Regions from separate parts of the Streptomyces mauvecolor genome, predicted to be linked through region 3. Evidence: riboswitches for the same ligand, from Rfam matches in the RefSeq annotation. Region 3 holds a riboswitch; each other region holds the start of a gene.

Region 1 (5,299 bases), on a different contig from region 3:
CGCAGCACGTCCTCGCCGACCGGCGGCGCCACCACGGACTCCCGCACGGCCCCGCGCAGGGACACCCTGAGGCCGTCCTCCTCGTCGATGCCGAGGCCGTGGGCGTAGGGCAGGATCCCGTAGGTGTGCCGCCCGGTGAGGCCGCGCAGCATCTCGATGCCGGGCTCCAGGAGCGTCACATCGCCCCGGAACTTGTTGACGATGTATCCGGCGACCAGCGCCTGGTCCTCGGGGCCGAGCAGTGCCGTCGTCCCGAAGAACGAGGCGAACACGCCGCCCCGGTCGATGTCGCCGACCACGACGACGGGCAGCCGCGCGGCCCGCGCGATGCCCATGTTGACGATGTCGGTACGCCGCAGATTGATCTCGGCCGGGCTGCCCGCCCCCTCGCAGATCACGGCGTCATATGTGCCCCGAAGCTCCTCCAGGCACTCCAGAACGGTGCCGAGCAGCGCCTGTTGCCGCCCTCCGCGCAGAGCCTTCCCGGGGGACGCCCCCCCGGACCCCCCGAAGAAGCCGCGGGCACTCATCTCGCCCACCGGCTTGCCCATCAGGACGACCTGGCTGGAGCGGTCGCTCCCCGGCTTGAGCAGCACCGGGTTCATGAGCGCGTTCGGCTCCACGCGCGCCGCCTGCGCCTGCATCGCCTGCGCCCGGCCGATCTCCGCGCCCTCGCGCGTGACGAACGAGTTCAGCGACATGTTCTGCCCCTTGAAGGGCGCGACCTTGACGCCCTGGCGCACCAGCCAGCGGCAGATCCCGGCCGTGACGACGCTCTTTCCCGCGTCCGAGGTCGTGCCCGCGATCAGCAGCCCGCCACCCATGTACGTCCCTTCCTCACAGCGGCCCTCGTCGCGACGGAGGCGGCCAGCGTCAGCCAGCCCACCCTGCGCGAGAGCCGTACCGCCCGTTCGATGTCCGCGACCTCGACGGTCCGCCCCGAGCCATTGAGGACCGGCCGGTGCTCGACGCGCCCGGCATAGGAGAGCGTGCCCCCGAGCCGTACACCCAGCGCCCCCGCGAACGCGGCCTCGACCGGGCCCGCGTTGGGGCTCGGGTGCCGGCCGGCATCGGCGCGCCAGGCCCGTACCGCGCCCCTGGTGTCCGGGCCCGCCAGCGCCGCGAGGACCGCGGTGAGGCGGGCGCCCGGCCAGCCCGCCACGTCGTCCAGGCGCGCCGAGGCCCAGCCGTACCTGCGGTATCTGGCCGACTTGTGCCCGACCATCGCGTCCAGCGTGTTGACCGCCCGGAAGCCCACCAGGCCCGGCACGCCCGCGAGCGCGCCCCACACCAGGGCGCCGACGACCGCGTCCGAGGTGTTCTCGGCGACCGACTCGACGACGGCCCGCGCGATGCCGTCCGCGTCCAGGGACTGCGGGTCGCGCCCGCACAGGTGCGGCAGGCGTTCCCGGGCCACCTCGACGTCGCCCGCGGCCAGCGCGCCGCCGATGGCCCGCGCCTCACGGCCGAGCGACGTGCCGCCCACCACCGTCCAGGTGGCGGCGGCGGTCAGCGCGACGGATGCGGCGGGACGGCCCCGTACGGCACGGGAAAGGAGGACGGCAGCGCCCGCGGCGCCGCCCGCGCACACCAGGGTGTGCAGTGCGCCCCGGCCGCGGTGGTCGCGCCACAGGACGCGTTCGACGGCGCCGGCGGCGCGTCCGAACGCGGCGACCGGATGGCCGCGGCGCGGATCGCCGAGCAGGAGGTCGCCGAGGAGTCCGGCCGTGGCGCCGTAGGCGAAGGTGCGATCGGCCCGCATCCGCTCAGCCCGTCAGGGCGTCGCGGGAAGGGCCGGAATGTCTCGACGGGCAGGCGCGCATGGCGGTATGTCCTCACTCAGGGTGTCCGCGCCCTGGTTCGACGTGACCGGCGGTGAGAGTTCCTGGCTCGCGGGGATCACTCCCCGGTGACAGTGGCGGGACCGCGCCGGATTCGCACCGGCTTCCTCTTCTGCCGCCGTAGCTGGCCGGTGCAGTCCACCACGCTGCGAGAACACCCGTCAACTTGCCGTTGACCTGCGGCGCGAGAGAGTGCGCGGCGCCACACGGAACCGCCCTCCGGCGCGGGCCGGAGGGCGGTTCGGGTGATGTCCGTGGGTCAGGCGACGATCAGATAGATCCCGTACGCGACGGCCGCCGCGCAGGCCGCGAAGCAGACGTACGCGCCGGTGCGGGCCAGCGCCACATTGCCGGTGCCGGATGCCGCGGCCTCGTGCTTGGTGAGGCCGACGATGCCGAGGGTGAACAGGCCCACCAGGCCGACGGTCACCACGAGGCTGACGCCGAAGACGGAGCCGAGAGCTGCCCAGTCGATGTGCATGAGGATTCCTTAGCTGTGCCGGAGAACCGGGTCAGACCGTCGCCGGGGTGGGCGGGTCGGCAGGGGCCGCCGGGGCCGGGGCCTGGATCGTGGCCTTGAGGTCGATGGCCGCGGCGGCCGCCGCGGTCGGCGGCGGGGTGACCGCGGCGATCGCGGTGGTGACGACACCGGCGGGCTCGGCCGCGGAGGCCTCGCCGGTCTCGTCGGCGGTGACGTTGTGGTGGTCGACCGGCTGGCGGCGCGACAGCTTCCAGATGGTGCCCGAACCGGCGACCAGGAGGATCGCGACGGCGACGATGCCCCAGGTGCCCTGCTTGGTGAGGAACTCCGCACCCGCGCCCACGAGTCCGGCGGCCGGCAGCGTGAGAATCCAGGCGACGGCCATCCGGGAGGCGGTGGACCAGCGGACCACGCCGCCCTTGCGGCCGATGCCCGCGCCCATGACGGAGCCCGAGCAGACCTGGGTGGTGGAGAGCGAGAAGCCGATGTGCGAGGAGGCCAGGATGACGGTGGCGGCGCCGGTCTGGGCGGCGAAGCCCTGCGGCGGGCGCAGCTCGGTCAGGCCCTTGCCCATGGTGCGGATGATGCGCCAGCCGCCGAGGTAGGTGCCCATCGCGATGGCCAGACCGGCCGAGACGATGACCCACAGCGGGGGGTTCGCGCCCGGGTGCAGCACACCGCCGGTGACCAGGGCGAGGGTGATGATGCCCATCGTCTTCTGGGCGTCGTTGGTGCCGTGGGCGAGCGAGACGAGGCCGGCCGAGGCGATCTGGCCCGCGCGGTAGCCCTTGGCGGTGGCCTTCTCGTCGGTGTTCCGGTTGAGCCGGTACGTCAGCCGGGTGGCCAGCATCGCGGCGATGCCCGCGACGATCGGCGCGGCGACGGCGGGGAGCAGCACCTTGGTGACCACGGTCGAGCCGTTGACCGAGGACCATCCTGCCGACATGACCGCTGCGCCGATCAGGCCGCCGAACAGGGCGTGGGAGGAGCTGGAGGGCAGACCGAGCAGCCAGGTCAGCAGGTTCCAGAGGATGGCACCGACCAGGGCCGCGAAGATGACCTCGGTTCTGATGCCTTTTTCGTCGATGATCCCGCCGGAGATCGTCTTGGCGACCTCCACCGACAGGAACGCGCCGACCAGGTTGAGCACGGCGGACATCGCGACCGCCGTCTTGGGCTTCAGGGCGCCGGTCGAGATGGTGGTGGCCATCGCGTTGGCGGTGTCATGGAAACCGTTCGTGAAATCGAACACGAGAGCTGTCACGACCACAATCGCGAGCAGCAGCGTGATGTGTTCCATTTACCCAGGCAATCGTTCGACGTCAGTGGCTGGACGAACGTAAGTAACCTGAGTGAACGGAAGATGAACTGGGGCGGGCGTGTCGGTGTTCGTGGCCACTTCTGGCCCCCCGGCCGGCCCCCGGAGGCCGTTCAGCGGCCCGCCGCGAACCGCTTCAACTGCCCAAAAGACCCATTGAAGAGATTCTGGTCACCCGGCAGGCTCCCGCTCCCGTTCTGGAACTGCCAGAACGTCCAGTACGACCAGCCCGCCGGCAGCGCGCCCGGCGTGTCGGCGTACCGGGCCAGCCACAGGGCGTGGTGCGCGGCGAAGGCCCGGCTGCGCCCGGTGCAGGCGTTCCACCAGCCCGCGGTCGTGTAGATCACCGGGCGGCGGCCGGTGAGCAGCTGCACCTCGTCGCTGAAGTCCGTGATCCAGGAGGTCATCGCGGCCGGACTCAGCCCGTAGCACTTGCCGCCGCTGCCGTCCTTGGCGTTCTTGCCGTACGGGTTGTGCTCCAGGTCGACCGCGGGCGGCAGCGTCCAGCCGTCGTCCGACCAGTCGCCGCCGTTGCGCACGAAGAAGTCGGCCTGCTCCCGGCCGGACGCCTGGTCGGGCACCGCGAAGTGGTAGGCCCCGCGCACCAGACCCGCCTGCCGCGCGCCGTCGTACTGCTGCCCGAAGTAGGGATTGCGGTACGTCGTCGACTCGGTCGCCTTCACATAGACGAACGAGGCGCCCAGGCCCTTCGCCGAGCCCCAGTCGACGTTCTTCTGGTGCGAGGAGACGTCGTGGCCGAGCGGCTTGTCCGCGGCGGAGGCGGCGGGCAGTGCCGCGAGCGCCCCACAGCCCAGCGCCAGCGCGGCCAGGAACCCCGTGAGCGCGCCGCGCACCCGGGCCCGGCGCGGAAGAGGATTGCGGTCGCGAGCCATGGTGCCCCCCGAGAATTCCGATGATGTACGGAACAAAGCACCCAGAGGCTAGTTGAAGATCACCACCGAACTCCCGTATCCCGGCCGCTCGGCCCTGGCAGGATCGGCCGCATGAGCGACGACGAGGCGGCGACCGCCGCGGCATGGGCCGAACTGATCGACACCGCGCGCCGGACCGCCGCGGAAGGGCTGGTCGTCGGCACCTCGGGCAATGTGTCGGTACGCGTCGGCGAGCTGGTCCTGGTCACCCCGACCGGCGTCCCCTACGACCGGCTCGGCCCCGCCGACACCGTCGCCGTCGACCTCGAAGGCCGCCAGGTGATGGGCGCGCTCCGACCCACCAGCGAGATCCCGATGCACCTCGCGGTGTACCGGAACACCGACGCGCGGGCCGTCGTCCACACCCACGCCGTGCACGCCACGGCCGTGTCCACCCTGGTCACCGAGCTGCCCCTGGTCCACTACATGGCGGCCGCGCTCGGCGGCCCGGTCCGGGTCGCCCCGTACGCCCTGTACGGCAGCGAGGAGTTGGCCGAGAACATGCTGCGCGCCCTGGAGAGCCGCACCGGATGTCTCCTGCAGAACCACGGAACCGTCACTTACGGAACCGGCCTCGCCCAGGCCTACGACCGCACCGCCCAACTGGAGTGGATGTGCCGGCTCTGGCTCACCGCCTCGGCGCTGCCCGGCCGCACCCCGTCCCTGCTCAGCCCCGCCCAGCTCGACGAGGTCGCCGAACGGCTGCGCGGCTACGGGCAGCCCCAGC
Region 2 (5,299 bases), on a different contig from region 3:
TTCCTCGCCGTCGAGCTGGTCGGTGTGACCGCGGGCGAGTCCAAGGACCCCGAGAAGACCCTGCCCAAGGCCATCAACACCGTGCCGTGGCGCATCGCCGTCTTCTACATCGGCGCCCTGATCATGATCCTGTCGGTCGTCCCGTGGCACGAGTTCCAGCCGGGCGTCAGCCCCTTCGTCGCGGCCTTCGAGAAGATGGGCCTCGGCGTCGGCGCCGCCATCGTCAACTTCGTCGTCCTCACCGCGGCGCTCTCCTCCTGCAACTCGGGCATGTACTCCACCGGCCGCATGCTGCGCGACCTCGCGCTCAACGGCCAGGGCCCGAAGGTCTTCACCAAGCTCACCAAGAGCGGCACCCCGCTGGTCGGCACCACGGTCTCCGCGGCGCTCATGCTGGTCGGCGTGTGGATCAACTACGTGGCGCCCGGCAAGGCCTTCGACTACGTGGTCTCCTTCGCCACCATCTCCGGCATGTGGGCCTGGATCATGATCCTGGTCTGCCAGATCCGCTACCGCCGCCTGTCGGACACCGGCGCCCTGCCGCAGTCCAGCTTCCGCGCCCCCGGCGCCCCGTACACCAGCTGGTTCGCGCTGATCTTCATCTTCATGGTCATCGTGATGATGGGCATCGACAAGGACTCCCGTGTCTCCCTGTACTGCGCGCCGCTGTGGGGCCTGATCCTGGGCGTCTCCTACCTGGTCCTGAAGGCCAAGAACCCCGAGAACAAGGCGTTCGAGAAGCGCAGCTAATGCTCTGACCTGGGCGTTCTCACCATTCGGGCCGGTACGTATCGACTGTCGATACGGACCGGCCCGTCTGCTTATCCTTGCCGACATGCTGACCATCACCCAGGCCCTGTACGACCAGCTCGTGGCGCACGCCCGCGCCGACCACCCCGACGAGGCGTGCGGTGTGGTCGCGGGCCCGGCGGGCACCGGCCGCGCCGAGCGCTTCATCCCGATGCTGAACGCGGCCCGCTCGCCCACGTTCTACGAGTTCGACTCGCAGGACCTGCTGAAGCTGTACCGCGAGATGGACGACCGCGACGAGGAGCCGGTGATCGTCTACCACTCCCACACCGCGACCGAGGCGTACCCCTCCCGCACGGACGTGACGTACGCGAACGAGCCCGGCGCGCACTACGTCCTGGTCTCGACGGCGGACACGGACGGGGCGGGGGAGTTCCAGTTCCGCTCGTACCGGATCGTGGACGGCGTGATCACGGAGGAAGACGTGAAGGTGGTAGAGGCGTACTGACCCTCAGGGGTCGACCCGTACCATCTATACGCAATCTCGAACATTCGGGCGGCAGGACCCAGGAAGCCGGTGTGAATCCGGCACGGTCCCGCCACTGTGACCGGCCCCGTGGAAACCCGCGGGGCCGGAAGCCAGGAACTGACCTGCCGCCTTCTCCCGACGACAGGGGACGTGGAAATCCCCTTGGAGGAGCTCAGCCATGCTCTGGCGCCGCGCGGCCCTGGCCGCCGCCCTGCTGTTCCCACTGGCCGCCTGCACGACACAGGCGCGGCCCGAGGCCCAGGGCCGCTCGGCCCCCGGCTTCCCCTACACGGTCACCAACTGCGGCGTGACGACGGCCTTCACCGCCCCGCCGAAGCGAGCCGTGACGATGAACCAGCACGCCACGGAGGTGATGCTGGAGCTGGGCCTCGCCAAGTCCCTGGTGGGCATGGCCTACCTGGACGACAAGGTCCTCCCGGAATACGAGCAGGCATACCGCTCGGTCCCCGTCCTGGCGAAGGAATACCCCTCCTACGAAAAGCTCCTCTCGGCCAATCCGGACTACGTGTACGGCGGCTACGCGTCCGCCTTCGCGGCGAACGAGGGCCGGGGCCGCGAGGCTCTGGCCAAGAGCGGCATCAAGTCCCGCCTGAACGTGGAGAACTGCCCCAAGGGCGCCGCGACGACGATGAACGAGGTGTACGACGAAGTCCGCGAGGTGGGCCGGACGTTCGGCGTGCCGGAGCGGGCGGAGTCGTGGGTGAAGGCGGCGGAGGCCACGAACGCGCGGACACAGGCGGCCCGCAAGGGCGCGGCCCCCGTCCCGGTCTTCGTCTACGACAGCGGGGACAAGACGGCGTTCACGGTCGGCGGCAAGGGCATCGGCAACGACATCGTGACGCGGGCCGGCGGCCGCAACGTCTTCGCGGACGACCTCAAGGACACGTCCTTCGGCGACGCGAGCTGGGAAAACGTGGTCGCCCGCGCGCCGGAGGCGATCCTGATCCTGGACTACGGCGGCACGAGCGTGGAAGCGAAGAAGCAGCGCCTGCGCGACGACCCGGCCCTGGCATCCGTCCCGGCCGTCAAGAACAACCGCTTCGCGGTCCTGCCGCTGTCGGACATGGTGACGGGAGTCAGAGCACCGGACGCGGTGGCGAAGCTGGCGAGCCGGCTCCGCCCGGGGGCGGGGGAGTGAGCGGGGTGACCCCGCGTTGGCGGTACCCCCTTGTGATCGGGGGGCTCGCAGCCGTTCTGGCCGCCGGCGTCGTCGGCGGGCTCGCGCTCGGGTCGGTGCGGATACCGGCCCACGAGGTGCTGGGGATCGTCACCGGTTCGGCGGAGCCGGGACCGTACCGGACCATCGTGCTCGACGTCCGGCTGCCCCGCGTCGTGCTCGGGGCCGTCACGGGGGCCGGGCTCGCCGTCATCGGGACCGTGCTCCAGGCCCTCGTACGCAACCCCCTCGCCGACCCCTTTCTGCTCGGCGTGTCCAGCGGGGCCGCCGCCGGGGCCGTCGCCGTGATCGTGCTCGGGGTGGGGGCCGGGGTGGCCACCACCGTCGCCCTGCCCGCCGCCGCCTTCGCGGGGGCGCTCGCCGCCCTGGTCCTCGTGTACGCACTGGCCGGGCGCGGCGGCTCCATGACGGGCGGCCGCCTGGTTCTCGCCGGGGTCGCCGTCTCGTACGTCCTGTCCGCGCTGACCAGCCTGATCCTGGTGACCTCGGCCAGCGCCGAGCACGTACAGGAAGTCCTGCACTGGACGCTCGGCGGACTCGGCGGCGCCCGCTGGGACATGCTCGCCCTGCCCGCCACGGCCCTCACCCTCGGCACCCTCGTCCTGATCGCCCTGGCCCGCCCCCTGGACCTGCTGCTCGTCGGCGAGGAGGGCGCCACCGTGCTCGGCCTCGACACCGGCCGGTTCCGGGCGGGAGTGTTCGTGCTCGCCTCCCTGCTCACCGGCGTCCTCGTCGCGTACAGCGGAGCCATCGGCTTCGTCGGCCTGATGGTTCCGCACGCCGCCCGCATGGCGGTGGGCGCCTCCCACCGCACCCTGCTCCCCGTCGCGGCCCTCGGCGGCGCCGCCTTCCTCGTCCTGGCCGACCTCGCCGCCCGCACCGTCGCCGCCCCGCAGGACATCCCCGTCGGCGTGCTCACCGCCCTCACCGGCGGCCCGTTCTTCCTCTGGATGCTGCGCGGCCGCCGGGCCGGCGCGGAAGGCAGCCCCGCGTGACGACCCTGCGCACCGAGTCGCTCGCGTACACCACACCCCAGGGCCGCGAACTGCTCTCCGGCATCACCCTGGACGCCACCGACGGCGAGACCGTCGCCCTGGTCGGCCCCAACGGCAGCGGCAAGACGACCCTGCTGCGCTGTATCTACGCGACCCTGCGCCCCACCACCGGCCGCGTCCTGCTCGACGGCGCCGACCTGCACACGATGCCGGCCAAGGCCCGCGCCCGCCGCATCGCCACCGTCCCGCAGGACGCCGACGCCGGCGGCATCGAGCTGACCGTCCGCGAGATCGTCGCCATGGGCCGCTCTCCGCACCACCGCTTCTGGGAGGCCGACACCGCCGCCGACGACACCCTTGTGCGTGAGGCCCTCGCCCGCGTCGGCATCGCGGACCTGGCCGCCCGCCCCTTCCCCTCCCTCTCCGGCGGCGAACGCCAGCGCGCGCTGGTCGCCCGGGCCCTCGTGCAGCAGCCGGACGTCGTCGTCCTGGACGAGCCGACCAACCACCTGGACATCCGCTACCAGCTCGAAGTGCTGTCCCTGGTAAGGGAGTTGGGCACGGTCAGCCTGCTCGCCCTGCACGACCTGAACCTCGCCGCGTACTACTGCGACCGCATCTGCGTCCTGGCCGGCGGCCGCATCGTCGCCGCGGGCCCGCCCGCCGACGTCCTCACCGCGGAACTCCTGAAGGAGGTGTACGGAGTGAACGCCGAGGTCGGCGTCCACCCGGTCACCGGCGCACCCACCGTCGTCTACCTGCCGCCCGCAAGGCCAAGGACCACACCCTGACCGCATCCTGAGCGGAATCCGTCCAGGATGCGAGATCACATTCCGGGAAGCGGACCGGGAATCTATACGATGACCCCATGGTTTCGAACGACGTGAGCGACAAGACGCCGAGCAGCGGCCCCGCCCTGCTGCTCGTGGCGCGGCTGCACGTCGACCTGTGCCGTCTCGCCAGCGCGATCTGTACGGCCCGCGCAGCCGCCGTCTGACGCCGCGCGCCCCGCGGCAACGCACCGAACGCACCACCGCACGCCCGACGGCGTGCGGCGCGCGGACCCGAGCCCGACCCGCGCCCACCTGCCTCTCCCTTTCAGATCAGGAGCCCACGCCATGGCCATCGAGGTCCGCATCCCGACCATCCTCCGCACCTACACCGACGGCGCCAAGGCCGTCGAAGGCAGCGGTGCCACCCTCGCCGACCTGTTCAACGACCTCGACGCCCGGCACACCGGCATCCGCGAGCGCATTGTCGACGGCGACAGCCTGCGCCGCTTCGTGAACGTGTACCTCAACGACGAGGACGTCCGCTTCCTCGACGGCATCAACACCAAGCTGGCCGACGGCGACAACGTCACGATCCTGCCCGCCGTCGCCGGAGGATCTGTCGCGGCGCAGCCGCGTCCGGCCGGGGTGGTGGCCGGGCGACGGGCGGGAGCTGTCTGACATGCGCTACGACTCCGCTCTCGCCGCGGTCGGCAACACCCCGCTGGTCCGCCTCCCGCGCCTGTCCCCCTCGGACGACGTACGGATCTGGGCCAAGCTGGAGGACCGCAACCCGACCGGTTCGATCAAGGACCGGCCGGCCCTCCACATGGTCGAACAGGCCGAGAAGGACGGCCGGTTGACGCCCGGCTGCACCATTCTCGAACCCACCAGCGGCAACACCGGCATCTCCCTCGCGATGGCCGCGAAGCTCAAGGGCTACCGCATCGTGTGCGTGATGCCGGAGAACACCTCCCAGGAGCGCCGCGACCTGCTCGCGATGTGGGGCGCGGAGATCGTCTCGTCCCCGGCGGCGGGCGGCTCCAACACCGCCGTA
Region 3 (5,299 bases):
TCTCGGGGTGCCGGTGGATGTCCCGCCGCAGCTCGATCAACCCGCGCTCCAGGCGGGCCACTTCGGCGTCCACCGCCCGCTGCTCCACCGACCCCCCGAACCCGTCGGCGGCAGCTCTCCCCGCGGTACCCCACACCATTCCCGCGGCGGCTCCCGCCCCGACGGCCAGCACCGTACGGCGCGCGAGAGCATGCTCCTTGGGCTGCTTCACGATTCCCCCTTCGTAATCCTTCACCCGGTCTTCCACGGCATCGGACGGCGAAGCCGGCTCTCTGTGATTGCCGTCTCGCCGCCCGATGAGCGGTAGACCTGTGCGGTAAACGTGTTACGACACGGTCGCCGCGGACGGGCACCTTTGCCCATGGGGCGAGCCACCACTTCGAGGTGGGGCCAGCCCCACCCGGCCTGCTCGAAACCGCGGGACTCCGCCGCCTAGACCGGTGCCACCACGCGGTCGAGTGCCGCCCGGCCGGCGGGTCCCCAGGTCGGCTTGCCGCCCGGCAGGCCTCGGACGCCGGCCCGGCCCATGAGGATGAGGAAGAGGCTCTTCGCGGCGGCCAACCCGCGCGCGCGCCGGATCATCGCCGCGTCCACGCTTCCGTACGCGTCGAAGAACCGTGAGGCCGCGCCCGCGGGAAGAAGTACCCACGCGGCCGCGAGATCGACCGCCGGGTCGCCCGCGCACATGTCGCCGAAGTCGATCACGCCGGAGAGCGTCCCGTGGGAGACGACGACATTGGCCGGGTGGAGGTCGCCGTGCACCCACAGGGGCGGCCCCTCCCAGTCGGGGGCCGCGAGCGCCTCGTCCCAGATGTCCCGGACGTCCTGGAGCCCCTCGACATCACCTCCGGAGGCGACTTCCTCAAGGCCTTCTGCGAAGCCGTCCGTGAGTGTCTCCAGGGGGACTCCGCGATCCCGACCGACCGGCGCGTCGACAGGCGCCTCCGTATGGAGCGCCTTGAGGAAACCCGCCAAGGTGTCGGCTGCGCGGGCGTCGCTGACGGGGGCTCGGTCCGCCGGTTCGCCGGGCACCCAGGATGCGATGGTCCAGGGCCGTGGGAAGCGCGCGGAGGGCTCACCGATCCGCAGCGGTGTCGGGACGGGCAGCGGAAGACGCGGTGCGAGGACCGGCAGCCACTGGTGCTCTTTGCGCAGGAGGCAGGGAGCGCGCTCCGTGCGCGGCATGCGCACGGCCAACTCCCCTCCGAGCCGCCACAGTTGGTTGTCCCAGCCCCCGGCCACCTCCCTCAGTTCCAGCTCCGCGAGGTCCGGATGCTGCTCACGCACCAAGGAGCGCACCAGGGTGTGATCGATCTCGATGCTGTCCATGATCCCCACTCAACCATCCCGACGTCGTTCCGCGGGATGGTTGAGCCATCGGATCCGCCACTCACAACTCGCGCAGCGCGGGCAGCAGTTCCTTCTCGGCCCAGTCGATGAACGGGAGTTGCTGGGGGCCGCCGATCTGGACGAGGGCGATTTCGGTGAAGCCGGCTTCGGCGTAGGGGCGTACGGCGTCGACGAACGCGTCCACGTCGTCGCCGCACGGAATGGACCGCGCCACGTCCTCCCCGGTCACGAACCGCGTCGCCGCCTCGAAACCCGAGGGCCCCGGCAGCTCCGAGTTCACCGGCCAGCCCCCGGCGAACCAGCGGAACTGGTCGTGGGCGCGGGCGACAGCCGCCTCCCGGTCGGGGTCGTAGCAGACGGGCAGCTGACCCACCCGCGGCTTGCCGGTGCCGCCGTGCCGGTCGAAGGAGTCGAGCAGTTCCGGCTCGGCCTCAGTGGCGATGACCAGGTCGGCGGCCCGGCCGGCCAGGGCGCAGGACCGCTCGCCCGAGACGGCGACGCCGATCGGCGGCAGCTCGTCGGGGAGGTCCCACAGCCGGGCGTTCGCGACGCCGAAGTGCGCGCTCTGACGGTTGACATTGCCGCCCTCGAAGAGAGCGCGGATGATCTCGACGGCCTCTTCGAGCATGTCGAGGCGGACCTCCGGGGCGGGCCAACCGGCGCCCACCACATGCTCGTTGAGGTTCTCGCCGGAGCCGAGTCCGAGCCGGAACCTGCCTTCGGACAGGATCTGCATCGTCGCCGCCTTCTGCGCCACGACGGTGGGGTGGTAGCGCAGCGTCGGGCAGGTCACGTACGTCATCAGCGGGATGCGGGTGGTGGCCTGAGCGGCCGCGCCGAGCACGCTCCACGCGTACGGCGCGTGCCCCTGGCTCTCCAGCCACGGGGAGAAGTGGTCGGAGGTGACGGAGAAGTCGAACCCGGCTCGCTCCGCCGCGACCAGATCCGCCACGAGTTCGCGCGGACCCGTCTGCTCAGTCATCATTGTGTAGCCGATTTGCACCATATTTCACGACTAACCGTGCTGCGCCGATGGAAAACATCGGCCCGCTGTCCGTGTGCGGGTTCCCGACCGCACCGGTTGCCGAAACGCTTCCGGTGTGCGACAGGGGCTACGCGGTCCGCAGACCGTCCGCTTCGAGGAGTCGTCATGGTCATAGTGGCCGTTCTCATCCCGCCGCTGCTCCTTGGGGTGCTGCTGGCCCTCGGCCGGTACGAGGAGCGCCTCCTCGGCGCCCCCGAACCGATCGAGGACCGCCTGCGTGAACGGCGCGGGTACACGGAGCCGGACCTCCCTTCCGAACCGCCGCCCCACCCCGCCCAACCTGCACCGTCGAGCGAGGTGGCGCCGCCCCTGTGACGGTGCGCAGCCGTCCGGATCGCGCGGCCGGGCCGGCGCTGACACGATGGACGGGCAGGGTCGTGAGGGGAGCCCGCCAGGACTTGGCAACGGCTTGATTGACCCGTTCGAGAAGGCAGCCCTATGCTCCACGTGTAGTGATGAGATAAGGAAGCTGGTGAGATTCCAGCACGGTCGCGCCACTGTGAGTCGACCACCCGCGAGGGTGGCCGGTGAGTCAGACACTTATCCGTTGCTTCGCCCCGTTTCATCCATGGGACGCAAGATCCCGAGAAGGAGGGCCTCGCCTTGAGCAGCGTTTCCACATCCCGCCCGGCTTCCACGCCGATCGTCCTGCCGGTTTCGAAGTCGGTGCTGTGGCTGGTCGGCACCGCGATCCTCGCACTGGCCGCCTACTACTTCATCGGCGTCGACCAGGGGGCCGTCTCGGTCTTCGGCAACGACATGCACATCCACGAGTTCGTCCACGACGGGCGTCACTTCCTCGGCTTCCCCTGCCACTGACCCACACGGAAGTACGGACAACTCGACATGGAAAAAAAGCTGATACTGCGCGGCGTTCTCGTCGGCGCAGTGGCAGGGCTGCTCGCGTTCGTCTTCGGACGGATCTTCGCCGAGCCGCAGATCGCGAAAGCCATCGACTACGAGAGCGGGCGCGACGCCGCCCAGGCAGCGCTCGACAAGGCCGCCGGTCTGCCCGCCGAGGCGGCCGACCCGGACCTGTTCAGCCGCACCATTCAGGCCGATGTCGGCCTCGGCGTCGGCATGATCTTCTTCGGCATGGCCATGGGCGCGCTCTTCGCCGTCGCCTACACGGTCTGCCTGGGCCGGACCGGCGCCCTGCGCGCCCGTACGCTGGCGCTGGTGGTGGCCGGTGGCGGGTTCCTCGCGATGTACCTGGTGCCGTTCCTCAAGTACCCGGCCAATCCTCCGGCGATCGGTCACGAGGAGACCATCGGGCAGCGCAGCGGCCTCTACCTCATCATGGTGGTGTGCTCGATCGCCTTCCTGGTGGCGGCGGTCTGGCTCGGCAAGCGCCTCCAGGCCCGCTACGGCAACTGGAACGCGACGCTCATCGGCGGTGCGGTGTTCGTCGTCGCGATCGGGATCGTGATGCTGGTCCTGCCCTCACTCGGGCATCTGGCCTACAACAAGGAGAACTTCGGCAACCAGGCCACCGAGACTCCGCTGCCCCTGACCGATGCCAAGGGCACGATCGTCTACCCCGGTTTCCCTGCCGACGTGCTGTTCTCCTTCCGCTTCTTCTCCGTCGCCGCGCAGCTCCTCCTGTGGGCCGCCATCGGGCTGTTCTTCGGCCCCTTGGCCGAACGGCTTCTCGAACCCCGCCGGGAATCCGCCGAAGCCCCCGCGCAGGGCCCGGCTCCCCTCCCTGCATGACGTTCACTCCGACGCCGGGCGCGGTGATCTGCGAGATCACCGCGCTCGGGCCGTTCTTCGCCCTGCACACCCATGCCCCCGACGCCCGGCCGGCGGAGCCGTGGGTCCCGATGTCCCGACGGCTCATCGAAGATCGCGTGTCGGCCGTACGGGGCCGGCTGGCGGCGGCCGGCGGGCAGCCGCTCGACGCCGTCGAGGTGCGGGTGGCCGCTTCGGTGACGCATCTCGGCCTGGCCGCCAGGCTGCTGTCGCCCGCCCTTGCCGCGTTCGTGCTGCACGGACGCCTTCTCACCTTCGGCCTCCCCGACGTCCACTGGCAGCCGGTCCTCGGCGGCCCCATCCCCCTGTCCGTTCCCGGCACCGCGGTGAGCGCCGGCTCCGTTCCGCCCGAGGAACTCACCACCTTCCTCGACCGCCCCCTCGGTGAACTCGCCGCCGCCATACGGCCGTTCTCGCTCTCACCCCACATCCTCCAGGGCAACATCGCCTCGGCTCTCAACGGTGCCGCCACGATGATCGCCGCCGCCAGGCCGGAGCTCGCGGAGCGAACCCGCACGGCGGTCGCGCTCCTCCTGGACAGCCCACCCCTGCGGGGTTCCGCCACGACAGCCGCCAACGGCGCGTTCCGGCGCAGGAGTTGCTGCCTGATCTACCGCGCCGCCCCGGGCCACAAGGGTTCGCTGTGCGGCGACTGTGTGCTGCATCGCGACGCGGGCAGCGCCCGAAGCCGCTGACGGGCCGCCGGAGTTCGCAGACCGTCCAACCGGTGGGTGAACTCCGGCGGCCGCTTCCTTGGCCATCATCGCGACGGGCGCGGACATCCCGGCCACGGTCTCGGCGACCGCGAGCGCCTCCCCGGCCAGGTCGGCGGCGGGCACGATCCGGGAGACGAACCCGGCGCGCTCGGCGTATCCGGTGGAGACGTCCAGCCACTTCTGACGGCTCATCAGCCGAGGCTCGGCCGCTCCCCCGCCACAGGGTAGGGGACGAAGGTGCTGCTGTTCTCGTCGATGGCGAGGCGCCGGTCCAGGGGCGGTACGGCCCGCTGGGGGCAGTCGGTGCGTTCGCAGAGGCGGCAGCCCATGCCGATGGGGACGGCGGCGGAGGTGTTGTCGACGTCGAGGCCGTCGGAGTAGACCAGCCGCGAGGCGTGCCGGATCTCGCAGCCGAGGCCGATGGCGAAGGTCTTGC
Region 4 (5,299 bases), on a different contig from region 3:
CCCGCACTCGATCACCGCGACGCTGTCCTCCAAGAGCCGCAACGTGATCCGCCGCAACACCACGATCCTGCCGCTGTACTCGCTGATGCTGGGCCTGCTCGCGCTGCTCGGCTTCATGGCGATCGCGGCCGGGGTCAAGGTCAAGAACGGCCAGCTGGCGATCCCTCAGCTCTTCGAGGACATGTTCCCGGACTGGTTCGCGGGCGTCGCCTTCGCGGCGATCGGCATCGGCGCGCTGGTCCCGGCGGCGATCATGTCGATCGCGGCCGCGAACCTTTTCACCCGCAACATCTACAAGGACTTCCTCAAGCCGGACGCGACACCCGCGCAGGAGGCCAAGGTCTCCAAGCTGGTCTCCCTTGTCGTGAAGGTCGGCGCGCTGGTCTTCGTCCTGACCATGGACAAGACGGTCGCGATCAACTTCCAGCTCCTGGGCGGCATCTGGATCCTGCAGACCTTCCCGGCGCTGGTCGGCGGCCTGTTCACCCGCTGGTTCCACCGCTGGGCGCTGCTCGCGGGCTGGGCGGTCGGCATGGTCTACGGCACCCTCGCCGCGTACGGGGTGGCCTCGCCCACCCAGAAGCACTTCGGCGGCTCCTCGAAGGAGATCCCGGGCATCGGCGAGATCGGCTACATCGGCCTCACCGCGTTCGTCCTGAACGTGGTGGTGACGGTGGTCCTCACGGTCGTCCTGCGCGCCCTGAAGGCCCCCGACGGCATCGACGAGACGTCGCCCGAGGACTACACGGCGGACGCGGGCGACCCGGGCGTGGCCACGGAACTGCCCCCGGCGACGGCGGGGTCGGCGCACTGAGTTCTGCTCGTACACATACGCCGAAGGGCAGCGTGCGCACGTTCGCGTACCGGCGGCCTTCGGGCTCGCTGTAGACGGAGATCTCGCACTTGGCCCGGTCGATCAGCAGGTATACGGGAATGCCCGTCTCCGCATAGGCCTGAGGCTTCTCGACGTGGTCCCGCCGGTGAGTGTCCGAGTCCCACGAGGTCACCTCGACCACCATGAGAATGGGGTCCGGGTCGACCCAATCGCCCTGCCCGACGAAGGCATCCGGATGAGCCAGCACCGCATCGGGGATGGCGCGCCCCGTCCGGTATTCCTCCGCCTTGATCCCCTGTCCCGGGTGCAGGAAGAGGTCGTCAGGCCGAGCCTGCATGCAGACCTTGAGCAGCCACTGAATGATCCGGTTGTGATCGCCGTCCGGGATGGCCTTGCTCCTGATGACCCCGTTGATGAATTCGAGCCGCGTTCCCTCCCTCTCGCGGGCTGCTATGCGCGCCAGAGCCTCGAATTCGTCGGGCAGCATGTGGGGGCGGTCGGCCATCACGGTCATGCCTCGCTCACCTTCCTCGACGGTGCTGTCTCCGACGATAGCGGAGAGGTACGTCACAGGAGCGCCACATCGCGGCTGACACAACATGTGGGGGCTGCCGCATCCGGAGCCCCCCACATGTATGCTCGTCCTCGCTGTCGCCGCAGGGGAATCCGGTTCGAATCCGGAACTGTCCCGCAACGGTATGACCTGTACGTCTTTGTGCCGGTCGAGTCCGATGACCTGCCGATGGCGCGTCCGGGTCGACCGAACCGGATGCCAGACGTCCGGGCCTCGCGGTTGGGCCGGTGGACGACGCGCTCGGGCTGCCCCGACGCGCGCCGACGCCTCCCTCCGAAGGGCCCCGTGCCGAGCGAGGGAGTGCCCCCCACGTGACCATCGCCCCTGCGGATCCCGCTTCAGCGATCACCGAAGAGCTGGCGGATGCCCCGGGGACCGCGTTGCTGCGGACCCTGACCGATCTCACCGCCGACCTCGCGGACACCGACCCCGGCCGGGTCGCCGCCGCCGCGCTGCGGGGCCGCAACGCCCGTTCCGACGAGGCCGAGCTGCGCGAGCTGGCCACCGAGGCGGCCGCGGGGCTCATCTCCGAGGACCCGGCGTACTCCCGCCTCGCCGCCCGCCTCCTGACCATCACCATCGCCGAAGAGGCCGCGACCCAGGGCGCGGTCTCGTTCTCCGCCTCGGTCGCCGTCGGCCACCGCGAGGGCCTGATCGCCGACCGCACCGCCGAGTTCGTCGACGCCCACGCCGCCCGCCTCGACGCGCTGGTGGACGCCGCCCTCGCCGACGGCGCCGACGACCGCTTCGGCTACTTCGGCCTGCGCACCCTCTACTCCCGCTACCTGCTGCGCCACCCGATCACCCGCAAGGTCGTCGAGACCCCCCAGCACTTCATGCTGCGCGTGGCGTCCGGCCTCGCCGAGGACGAGTCGGTCCGCGCCCTGGACGAAGTGGCGTCCCTGTACGGCCTGATGAGCCGCCTGGACTACCTGCCGTCCTCCCCGACGCTCTTCAACTCCGGCACCCGGCACCCCCAGATGTCGTCCTGCTACCTGCTCGACTCGCCGCTGGACGAGCTCGACTCGATCTACGACCGCTACCACCAGGTGGCACGCCTCTCGAAGCACGCGGGCGGCATCGGCCTCTCGTACTCCCGCATCCGTGGCCGCGGTTCGCTGATCCGGGGCACCAACGGCCACTCCAACGGCATCGTCCCGTTCCTGAAGACCCTCGACGCGTCGGTGGCCGCGGTCAACCAGGGCGGCCGGCGCAAGGGCGCGGCCGCGGTGTACCTGGAGACCTGGCACTCCGACATCGAGGAGTTCCTGGAGCTGCGCGACAACACCGGTGAGGACCAGCGGCGTACGCACAACCTGAACCTCGCGCACTGGATCCCCGACGAGTTCATGCGCCGGGTCGACGCCGACGGCCAGTGGTCGCTGTTCTCGCCGGCCGACGTGCCCGAGCTCGTCGACCTGTGGGGCGAGGAGTTCGACGCCGCCTACCGCAAGGCCGAGGCCGCCGGGCTCGCCCAGAAGACCATGCCGGCCCGCGACCTGTACGGCCGCATGATGCGCACCCTCGCGCAGACCGGCAACGGGTGGATGACGTTCAAGGACGCCTCCAACCGCACCGCCAACCAGACGGCCGAGCCCGGCCACACGGTCCACTCCTCCAACCTGTGCACCGAGATCCTGGAGGTCACGGACGACGGCGAGACGGCGGTCTGCAACCTCGGCTCGGTCAACCTGGGCGCCTTCGTCGTGGGCGACGGCATCGACTGGGAGCGCCTCGACGCGACCGTCCGCACCGCCGTGACCTTCCTCGACCGGGTCGTCGACATCAACTTCTACCCGACCGAGCAGGCCGGCCGCTCCAACGCCAAGTGGCGCCCAGTGGGCCTGGGCGCGATGGGCCTCCAGGACGTCTTCTTCAAGCTGCGCCTGCCCTTCGACTCCCCCGAGGCCAAGGCCCTCTCCACCCAGCTCTCCGAGCGGATCATGCTGACCGCGTACGAGGCCTCCACCGACCTCGCCGAGCGGTCGGGCCCGCTGCCCGCCTGGGACAAGACCCGCACCGCGCGCGGCGTGCTGCACCCCGACCACTACGACGTCGAGCTGACCTGGCCGGAGCGCTGGGCGGCCCTGCGGGAACGTATCGCCAAGGTCGGCATGCGCAACTCGCTGCTCCTCGCGATCGCCCCGACCGCGACCATCGCGTCCATCGCGGGCGTGTACGAGTGCATCGAGCCGCAGGTCTCCAACCTCTTCAAGCGCGAGACGCTGAGCGGTGAATTCCTCCAGGTCAACGGCTACTTGGTGGAGGAGCTCAAGAAGCTCGGCGTGTGGGACGCGCAGTCCCGCGAGGCGCTGCGCGAGGCGAGCGGCTCGGTGCAGGACTTCAACTGGATCCCCGCCGACGTGCGCGCCCTGTACCGCACGGCGTGGGAGATCCCGCAGCGCGGCCTGATCGACATGGCCGCCGCCCGCACCCCGTTCCTCGACCAGTCGCAGTCCCTGAACCTGTTCCTGGAGACGCCCACCATCGGCAAGCTGTCGTCGATGTACGCGTACGCCTGGAAGCAGGGCCTGAAGACGACGTACTACCTGCGCTCGCGCCCGGCGACCCGCATCGCCCGCGCCGCCCAGGCCACCCCCACCATCCCCGTCCAGCAGGCGGCCCCCGACGCCGACGCGATCGCCTGCTCGCTCGAAAACCCCGAGTCCTGCGAGGCCTGCCAGTAATGAGCACCACCCAAGACAAGAACCTGCTCGACCCGGGCTTCGAGCTGACTCTCCGCCCCATGCGCTACCCGGACTTCTACGAGCGCTACCGGGACGCGATCAAGAACACCTGGACCGTCGAGGAGGTCGACCTCCACTCCGACGTCGCCGACCTCGCGAAGCTGACGCCGGGCGAGCAGCACATGATCGGCCGCCTGGTCGCGTTCTTCGCGACGGGTGACTCGATCGTCTCCAACAACCTGGTGCTGACGCTCTACAAGCACATCAACTCCCCCGAGGCGCGGCTCTACTTGAGCCGTCAGCTCTTCGAAGAGGCCGTGCACGTCCAGTTCTATCTGACGCTGCTCGACACCTACCTCCCCGACCCGGAGGACCGTGCGGCCGCGTTCGACGCGGTCGAGGAGATCCCCTCGATCCGCGAGAAGGCGCAGTTCTGCTTCAAGTGGATGGACTCGGTCGAGAAGATCGAGCGCCTGGAGACGAAGGCCGACCGCCGTCGTTTCCTGCTGAACCTGATCTGCTTCGCGGCGTGCATCGAGGGCCTGTTCTTCTACGGTGCCTTCGCGTACGTCTACTGGTTCCGCAGCCGGGGTCTGCTGCACGGCCTCGCGACCGGCACCAACTGGGTGTTCCGCGACGAGACGATGCACATGAACTTCGCCTTCGAGGTCGTGGACACCGTCCGCAAGGAGGAGCCGGACCTCTTCGACGATCTGCTTCAGGAGCAGGTCACCGACATGATCAAGGAAGCGGTCGAGGCGGAGCTCCAGTTCGGCCGCGACCTGTGCGGTGACGGCCTGCCGGGCATGAACACCGAGTCGATGCGCGAGTACCTGGAGTGCGTCGCCGACCAGCGCCTGACCCGGCTCGGCTTCCCGGCGGTGTACGGCTCGTCGAACCCGTTCTCGTTCATGGAGCTCCAGGGCGTCCAGGAGCTGACGAACTTCTTCGAGCGCCGCCCGTCCGCCTACCAGGTGGCGGTCGAGGGCTCGGTGGGCTTCGACGAGGACTTCTAGTCCCCCACATACGTAAGGCGTGGGGCGCCGCTGCCACGGGGGGAGCGGAGCCTCACGCCTTACGGTCTTGCGCCAACTGCCTTACGGGGAACGTCAGTTGTTGGGCACGGTCTCGTAGCGGGCCGTGCCCTCCGCCATCTGCTTCAGCGCGTCCTTGCGGTCCCGCTTGGAGAGCCGGTCGATGTAC

The links. Region 3 has a riboswitch for cobalamin ahead of ABD346_RS03435 (CbtB domain-containing protein). Riboswitches for the same ligand answer to the same signal wherever they lie in the genome.
Region 1: it holds a riboswitch for cobalamin, as region 3 does, so the genes downstream of both, ABD346_RS07110 (cobalamin biosynthesis protein) here and ABD346_RS03435 (CbtB domain-containing protein) in region 3, are expected to answer to the same signal.
Region 2: it holds a riboswitch for cobalamin, as region 3 does, so the genes downstream of both, ABD346_RS29370 (ABC transporter substrate-binding protein) here and ABD346_RS03435 (CbtB domain-containing protein) in region 3, are expected to answer to the same signal.
Region 4: it holds a riboswitch for cobalamin, as region 3 does, so the genes downstream of both, ABD346_RS26620 (ribonucleoside-diphosphate reductase subunit alpha) here and ABD346_RS03435 (CbtB domain-containing protein) in region 3, are expected to answer to the same signal.

Annotation. Positions count from the first base shown of each region.
Region 1 is NZ_BAAASQ010000007.1:56,302-61,600, reverse strand. It holds gene ABD346_RS07115 (cobyric acid synthase) at 1-824, opposite strand, end outside; gene ABD346_RS07110 (cobalamin biosynthesis protein) at 806-1,762, opposite strand; cobalamin riboswitch at 1,861-1,999, opposite strand; gene ABD346_RS07105 (hypothetical protein) at 2,101-2,322, opposite strand; gene ABD346_RS07100 (inorganic phosphate transporter) at 2,354-3,622, opposite strand; gene ABD346_RS07095 (lysozyme) at 3,754-4,533, opposite strand; gene ABD346_RS07090 (class II aldolase/adducin family protein) at 4,645-5,299, shown strand, end outside.
Region 2 is NZ_BAAASQ010000023.1:395,160-400,458, reverse strand. It holds gene ABD346_RS29380 (amino acid permease) at 1-750, shown strand, start outside; gene ABD346_RS29375 (M67 family metallopeptidase) at 836-1,258, shown strand; cobalamin riboswitch at 1,295-1,419, shown strand; gene ABD346_RS29370 (ABC transporter substrate-binding protein) at 1,458-2,438, shown strand; gene ABD346_RS29365 (FecCD family ABC transporter permease) at 2,444-3,472, shown strand; gene ABD346_RS29360 (ABC transporter ATP-binding protein) at 3,469-4,263, shown strand; gene ABD346_RS29355 (putative leader peptide) at 4,341-4,469, shown strand; gene ABD346_RS29350 (MoaD/ThiS family protein) at 4,591-4,923, shown strand; gene ABD346_RS29345 (PLP-dependent cysteine synthase family protein) at 4,925-5,299, shown strand, end outside.
Region 3 is NZ_BAAASQ010000004.1:69,766-75,064, forward strand. It holds gene ABD346_RS03415 (M20 metallopeptidase family protein) at 1-139, opposite strand, end outside; gene ABD346_RS03420 (aminoglycoside phosphotransferase family protein) at 433-1,329, opposite strand; gene ABD346_RS03425 (LLM class F420-dependent oxidoreductase) at 1,391-2,356, opposite strand; gene ABD346_RS03430 (hypothetical protein) at 2,501-2,710, shown strand; cobalamin riboswitch at 2,818-2,958, shown strand; gene ABD346_RS03435 (CbtB domain-containing protein) at 2,999-3,214, shown strand; gene ABD346_RS03440 (CbtA family protein) at 3,242-4,108, shown strand; gene ABD346_RS03445 ((2Fe-2S)-binding protein) at 4,105-4,842, shown strand; partial or broken gene ABD346_RS03450 (enoyl-CoA hydratase) at 4,894-5,019, opposite strand; gene ABD346_RS03455 (short-chain fatty acyl-CoA regulator family protein) at 5,055-5,299, opposite strand, start outside.
Region 4 is NZ_BAAASQ010000021.1:269,296-274,594, reverse strand. It holds gene mctP (monocarboxylate uptake permease MctP) at 1-814, shown strand, start outside; partial or broken gene ABD346_RS26625 (Uma2 family endonuclease) at 798-1,349, opposite strand; cobalamin riboswitch at 1,465-1,593, shown strand; gene ABD346_RS26620 (ribonucleoside-diphosphate reductase subunit alpha) at 1,721-4,096, shown strand; gene ABD346_RS26615 (ribonucleotide-diphosphate reductase subunit beta) at 4,096-5,112, shown strand; gene def (peptide deformylase) at 5,206-5,299, opposite strand, start outside.